Linked DNA regions of Desulfomonile tiedjei DSM 6799. The protein of the gene in region 1 interacts with the protein of each later gene in a pairwise test. Links are inferred from orthologs where the notes say so. Each region holds a gene or a part of one and is shown in the gene's direction. Other genes may lie near its edges. The genes, in order: rlmN and ftsZ.

Evidence for each region.
Region 2: the proteins of rlmN (region 1) and ftsZ interact in binary tests that used the Escherichia coli proteins (3 or more experiments, as listed by UniProt). The link is inferred for Desulfomonile tiedjei DSM 6799 from one-to-one orthologs.

The regions. Positions count from the first base shown.
Region 1 is NC_018025.1:1,344,301-1,347,551, forward strand. What follows is about bases 38-2,958. They hold rlmN (dual-specificity RNA methyltransferase RlmN), read left to right. Parts: upstream 38-926; coding sequence 927-1,991; downstream 1,992-2,958. Other genes in these bases: DESTI_RS05610 (MBL fold metallo-hydrolase), read right to left, coding at 38-74; ndk (nucleoside-diphosphate kinase), read left to right, coding at 514-927; DESTI_RS05625 (bifunctional aminoglycoside phosphotransferase/ATP-binding protein), read left to right, coding at 1,952-2,958. Also shown: more of DESTI_RS05610, read right to left, coding at 1-37; more of DESTI_RS05625, read left to right, coding at 2,959-3,251.
Region 2 is NC_018025.1:5,440,607-5,443,755, forward strand. What follows is about bases 132-2,950. They hold ftsZ (cell division protein FtsZ), read left to right. Parts: upstream 132-844; coding sequence 845-2,056; downstream 2,057-2,950. Other genes in these bases: ftsA (cell division protein FtsA), read left to right, coding at 132-751; DESTI_RS31470 (YkvA family protein), read left to right, coding at 2,476-2,754; DESTI_RS23370 (ketopantoate reductase family protein), read right to left, coding at 2,810-2,950. Outside these bases: more of ftsA, read left to right, coding at 1-131; more of DESTI_RS23370, read right to left, coding at 2,951-3,149. UniProt on the Escherichia coli protein: Essential cell division protein that forms a contractile ring structure (Z ring) at the future cell division site. The regulation of the ring assembly controls the timing and the location of cell division.

The DNA.
Region 1 (3,251 bases):
AGAAGATAGGAATTTGCTCCTATTTCCCGGCCACCCCCTAAGACAGTGATACTGATGGGTTTTCTACTGGTCACCGGCATTTCCTGTTAGTGAAAGTTTCGCGTAAATAAGGCGTCGAATGCTCTCCTAGAATGTGAACGGCACAGTGATCTGTAAAGTCTTTGTACCATATTTTCATACATTTCGTAGCCTCAATCGGACAGTATGGCGATCTCTCTACATCCATATGCACGTGCATGTTGCTTTCGGCGTAGTTCAATTCTAAAATCGGAACGGATTATGTCGTTAGTTCAGTTGAGAGACAGTCAGACATTCTGGTAATGACTGTTCCTGGTGTCGCGGATCACGGCCTCCGTGCACCGGTAGGGGTCCCGCGAACACCCGGGATGGGTGCCCGGTAGCGGACGCAGGGCACCGATACTTTTCGAAACTTTTAGAAGACACGCGGACGGGTTCCGCTTTGATTGACCGTTGTTCCGGCCTCGAGCCGGACTTATTATTAAGGAGGATCGCATGGAAAAGACTCTTTCCATCATCAAACCGGATGGCGTATCGAAGAATCTCATAGGAGAAGTAATCAAGACATTCGAGTCGCAGGGAATCAGAATTGCGGCAGCGAAAATGAAGCTTTTGAGCCGCAAAGAAGCAGAAGGATTCTACTATGTTCATAAAGAACGCCCTTTCTTCGGAGAACTGGTAGAATTCATGATGTCGGGACCCGTGGTCTTGATGGTGTTGGAAGGAGAGGACGTGATTCGACGGAATCGTGAAATCATGGGAGCGACCGATCCTGCAGAAGCGGCGCCTGGAACTATCCGAGCAAAATGGGCTGACAGTAAACAGAACAATATTGTGCACGGATCCGATTCTCCTGAAAGCGCGGCATTTGAGATAGGGTACTTCTTCAGCGGAATAGAAATATTTTGATGAGCGTTTCTCACAAATCTCAACCTGAGACATGCGTTCCGGACCTGGTGGGAATGCCGCATTCCGAGATGGAAGACTTTTTCCGCGGACTCGGAAAAGAACGGTACAGAGCCGCCCAGGTAATGAAGTGGATACACCAGGACTTGTCCGATTCATTCGCGGGCATGACCAATCTGTCCAAGAGACTCAGGGACGAACTGAATGAAAGAGCAGGGTTGTGTATCCCGACGCTGATCGACATGCAGTGTTCGGAGGATGGTACCACCAAGTTTCTCCTGGGCCTGGAAGACGGACTCAGGGTTGAAACGGTGCTGATCCCTTCCGAGGATCACGACACGCTGTGTGTGTCCACTCAGGTGGGATGCGCCATGGGCTGCAGAATTTGCAGAACCGGTTCCATGGGATTTGTGAGAAATCTTACTGCCGGAGAAATCGTTTCTCAGCTTCTGACTGTGCGACGGCGCTTGCCGAGCAGTCGGATCACCAACATAGTCTTTATGGGAATGGGAGAGCCACTCGCGAATTTCGATCAAACCGTGAAAGCGCTGAACATACTGAGCCACCCCAATGGACCCCAGGTTTCCTGGCGCAGGATAACGGTGTCCACTGTTGGGCTGGTTCCTCGAATAACCGAGCTGGGAAACCGGGTGAGAGCCAAGCTTGCGGTCAGTCTCAATGCGGTGACCGACGAACAACGGGATCAGATAATGCCGATCAACAAAAAGTATCCCATCGGCACGCTTATGGAGACGTTGAGAAAATATCCCGTCACCAGAGGTGACCGTATTACCATCGAGTACGTGCTGATACGAGGTCTGAACGACTCCGATGCGGATGCACGACAATTAGTGCGATTGCTCAATCCCATTCGCGCAAAGGTGAATCTCATTCCGCTCAATGATGAGGCAACAGGCGATCTCGAATCACCTTTGCCTGAACGGGTGCTCAAGTTCCAGGACATACTCCTGAACCGTTCGCTCATGGCTATTGTCCGCAAGTCCAGAGGCAGGGATGTTCTCGCGGCATGCGGACAATTAGCGTCCCGTGGGACAGAACTCCCGTGACCGACCATTTCCCGGAACTCATTGCCGCATTATCCAACCCCGCGGTTTATCCTGTGCGGCCTGATTCCGTACAAGTCTTGCAGACCCACATTTCTGTCGTTTTTATAGCAGGAGACCTGGTTTACAAAATCAAGAAGCCGGTGAATTTCGGATTCCTAGATTTCACCACTCGAGAGAAGCGTACATATTACTGTCACCGCGAAGTGGCACTCAATTCCCGATTTTCAAAGGGGATTTACCTTGATGTTGCAACCATTTACCGGACGGATTCCGGAATCGATCTGACAGGGCCGGGTGAAGCGATCGAGTCCGCAGTCGTTATGCGGAGAATTCCGGAAGAGGCACTCTTGATAAGTATGGTTGATCGGGATCGTGTAACTCCGGAACTCCTGGACCGCATTTCCTCCTGTATTGCATATTTCCATGCACAAGCCGAACGAGGCCCGCAAATAGATGCCTTCGGATCTCCCCGGGTGATTCGAAATAATGTGACAGAAAACTTCGTGCAGACAGAACCGTACATTTCCCGAACCATCGATCGTTCCGTGTACGATGAGACGCGAGCGCTCTCCATTCAGTTCCTGGCGGAGAATGAACCACTGTTTACAAAAAGAGTTCAAGAAGGATTCATTCGGGACTGTCACGGAGATCTGCATCTCGATCACGTAATCGTACTGGATGAGATAATGTTGTTGGACTGTATCGAATTCAACGATCGTTTTCGGTACGGAGATACTGCTTCCGATCTTGCATTCCTTCTTATGGACTTTGAATATCGAGGATATCCCGCTTTTGCAGACCGCGTATCAAAGCAGTACGCAGCCGCATCAGGCGATGAGGATGCATTGAAGCTCCTGGGATTCTACAAATCCTATCGTGCCTTTGTTCGAGGTAAAGTGATCGGATTTACTCTGGACGAACCTGAAGTACCGGAGCAGGACAAGGCTGCGGCGGCAATGAGGGCGCGCTCGTATTTCGATCTGGCTCTTGCAAATCTGAAAGCTCCCCCTGAACCGGTGCTGATCGTCACATGCGGGCTTATGGGAAGTGGAAAAAGCTTCATTGCGGAGAAACTCGGGAAACGGCTCGGAATAACCCCTATACGATCGGATGTGCTGAGAAAACGCATGTACGGCCTCTCTCCTGCAGAACATCAGCTTGACAACTATCGCGAGGGGTTCTATACGTCTGGGGCGACGGAAAGGACGTACCAGGCGCTTCTGGCAGACGCTCGGGAAGCTCTTACGCGTGGTTCATCCG
Region 2 (3,149 bases), 4.1 Mb from region 1 along the record:
TGCGGTCTCTGCTGCCCAGAATATTATCCGCTGCGCCAACCGCAGCAACTTGAGGGTCAATGATTTGATCCTTCAGCAAATGGCTGCAGCAGAAGCTGTTCTCTCATCCGACGAAAAAGAACTGGGAGTGGCTCTTGTGGACATAGGCGGTGGAACAACCGACATAGCGGTGTTCTCCGAGGGGTCCATACAGCATACCTCGGTGATCTCGGTAGGCGGAGAACAATTGACCAACGACATAGCCGTGGGGCTCAGGACACCCATGGTGGAAGCGGAAAAGATAAAGAAACGCCACGGTTGCGCACTGGGCTCCATGGTGAGCAAGGATGAGACCATTACCGTTCCGGGAGTAGGCGGACGACAGCCTCGCGTCCTTTCGAGAAGCGGGCTGGCAGACATCACGGAACCAAGGTTGGAAGAGCTTCTGGGGCTTGTCCGCAGAGAGCTGGAACGATTCAACCTGCTTCCAACCATTGCGTCAGGGATTGTCCTGACAGGCGGCACCGTCGCCATTGAAGGAATTTGCGAGCTCGCGGAACAGATTTTCGATATGCCCGTGCGCCTGGGATACCCTGTGGGGATAAGCGGACTTGTGGACGTAGTGAATTCACCTGTCTATGCGACCGGAGTCGGACTGGTACTCTGGGGGGCACGGAACAAGAGCGTAGACATCACGTCCTACCAGGCGGGCAACGGAATGTTCGACCGGGTAATGGGGCGCATGAAACAATGGTTTACCGAAGCATTTTGATGAAATACATGTAATGCAATATGCCGGCACGTCGGAGGAATTCGGCATTGTCTGGAAGGGACGAAAGATTTCTAATGTGAGGAGGTACCGGCTATGCTGGACTTTGAAGTCCAATCCGATCGTAACGCTCTGATTCGAGTAATAGGTGTAGGCGGCGGAGGCGGAAACGCCGTAAACAACATGATACGGTCAGGTTTGACCGGCGTGGAATTCATTGCCGCCAATACTGACGCTCAGTCCCTCCAGAATAATTTGGCGGAAACAAAGCTGCAAATCGGAAATCAGCAGACAAAAGGGCTTGGAGCAGGAGCAGACCCTGAAGTTGGAAGAATAGCGGCAAATGAGGATTACGACAATCTCCGCGACTTGCTGGAAGGCGCCGACATGGTGTTCATTACCGCTGGTCTCGGTGGTGGAACAGGTACCGGCGCTGCTCCCATCATTGCACGCATTGCCCGGCAGGAAGTAGGAGCACTCACTGTTGCCGTCGTGACCAAGCCTTTCTTGTTCGAAGGCAAGAAGCGGATGCGTCAGGCCGAAGAAGGGATCGAAATGCTCCGCCGCGAGGTGGACACGTTGATCATCATCCCCAATCAGCGGCTCCTGTCATTGAAAAAGGATATCTCCTTTCTCGATGCATTCCGCAAGGCCGACGACGTGTTGCTCCAGGGTGTACGCGGAATTTCGGATCTCGTAACCGTGAACGGTTTGATCAACCTCGACTTCGCGGACGTGCGGACCATTATGCAGGAAAAAGGCATCGCACTTATGGGGACTGGCTCGGCAATCGGCGAAGGTCGTGTCGAAGAAGCCACTCGCATGGCGATCAACAGCCCGCTCCTGGAAGATATTTCCATGACCGGCGCACGTGGAGTTCTCATCAATGTGACAGGCTCTTCCAATATGACCTTGTCGGAAATCAACGACGCTGTCTCTGTTATTCAAAATGAGGCCCATGATGATGCAAACATCATCTTCGGTGCAGTAATCGACGAAGAAATGGGCGATGCCGTCAACATCACCGTGATTGCCACCGGATTCGGCAGAGACTGCATGGTTCAGCAACCCGAGCAGGTCCAGGTAAGTCCTCGAACCCCCGCCTCTGCCGCTCATGTCGACGAACCGAAGGTCGAGCGTTCGTCAGCTCGGACTATCGTTCCACCGGAACCGAAAGATTCCCACATGCCTGCATTCATTCGACGCACCCAGCGGGAAAAGAACAGCAGGCATCTCACCGTTGTGGATGAGTTTGGCATGGAAACCGAAGAAGATCTGGATATCCCTACCTTCCTGCGCAAGAGTTAAGAAAATTGGGGGAAACTTCTTGAAAGAAGTTTCCCCCAAACCCCCTTCAAGAACTTTTATCATCCCCTGAAACCGAATTTCTGAACGAAATTCGGTTTCAGGGGATGATAAAAGCGCCTTGGAGGAGATTCAGGGACACACTCTTGTCAAGAGAGAATCCTCCACTATTCCCTCTTCAATGCAAAGTAGTATCGGTAGCGGTCGGCCTCCGTGCCGACCGACATACCATTTCGCAATTGTGCATATAAGATGGCGAAGGCTGAGGTGTTCTGAGCGGAGTGATTAGACGGCCTTGCGTCGTCCGGAGCGAAGGATACCTCAAGCCTGCCACATTACAAGAACAAAAGCGGACCGGTACTACTTGATAGGGCGGATTCGTTCAGTGTATTCTCAATATATTTCTCGGAGGCTACACAGCGTTGTCGCTGAAATCTTCTCTCAAAGATGTTGCGAGTACCTTGAAAGCTCGCCTCGATGTTTACCGGGCCGTGTACCGGCATCCCAAGACTCCGAGAACGGCAAAGGTGCTCTTATGGCTCGCGCTGGCTTATCTCATGTCTCCCATCGATTTGATTCCCGATTTCATCCCGATAATCGGCCATCTGGACGATCTGGTTATTGTGCCCGGACTGATTCTCCTTGCTTTGTGGCATATTCCTGAGAATGTTCTTTCGGAATGCGGGTACAATTATACCTGAACGAGGGGATAATTCTGTTCCCCGAGTCCCAAAACGGAATTTCCGACATGAGAAATCAAGCTCTGGTTTGCTCCAGCACATGGATAATGCTCAGTACAACTTCGTTTGCAGGTGTCGGTATTCCGTGGATTTTGCCCAGTTCAACCATTTTCCCGGCGAATGACTCTACCTCCGTTTTTCGTCCTGCTTCAATATCCTGGAGCATAGAAGTCTTTCCCTGAGGGGACAGGGAATTAAGAACTTTAGACCACTCGTTCAGGTCCTGCTCAACGAGGTTCACCCTGAGACGATGTGCTAATGCCAAGACCTCCCGCATTAACATTTCCATTAATTTTTGGGCATCCGGAGAAGTCTGAAAGACTCCGTAGGGCACCCGCATGACAGCAGACGCCTGG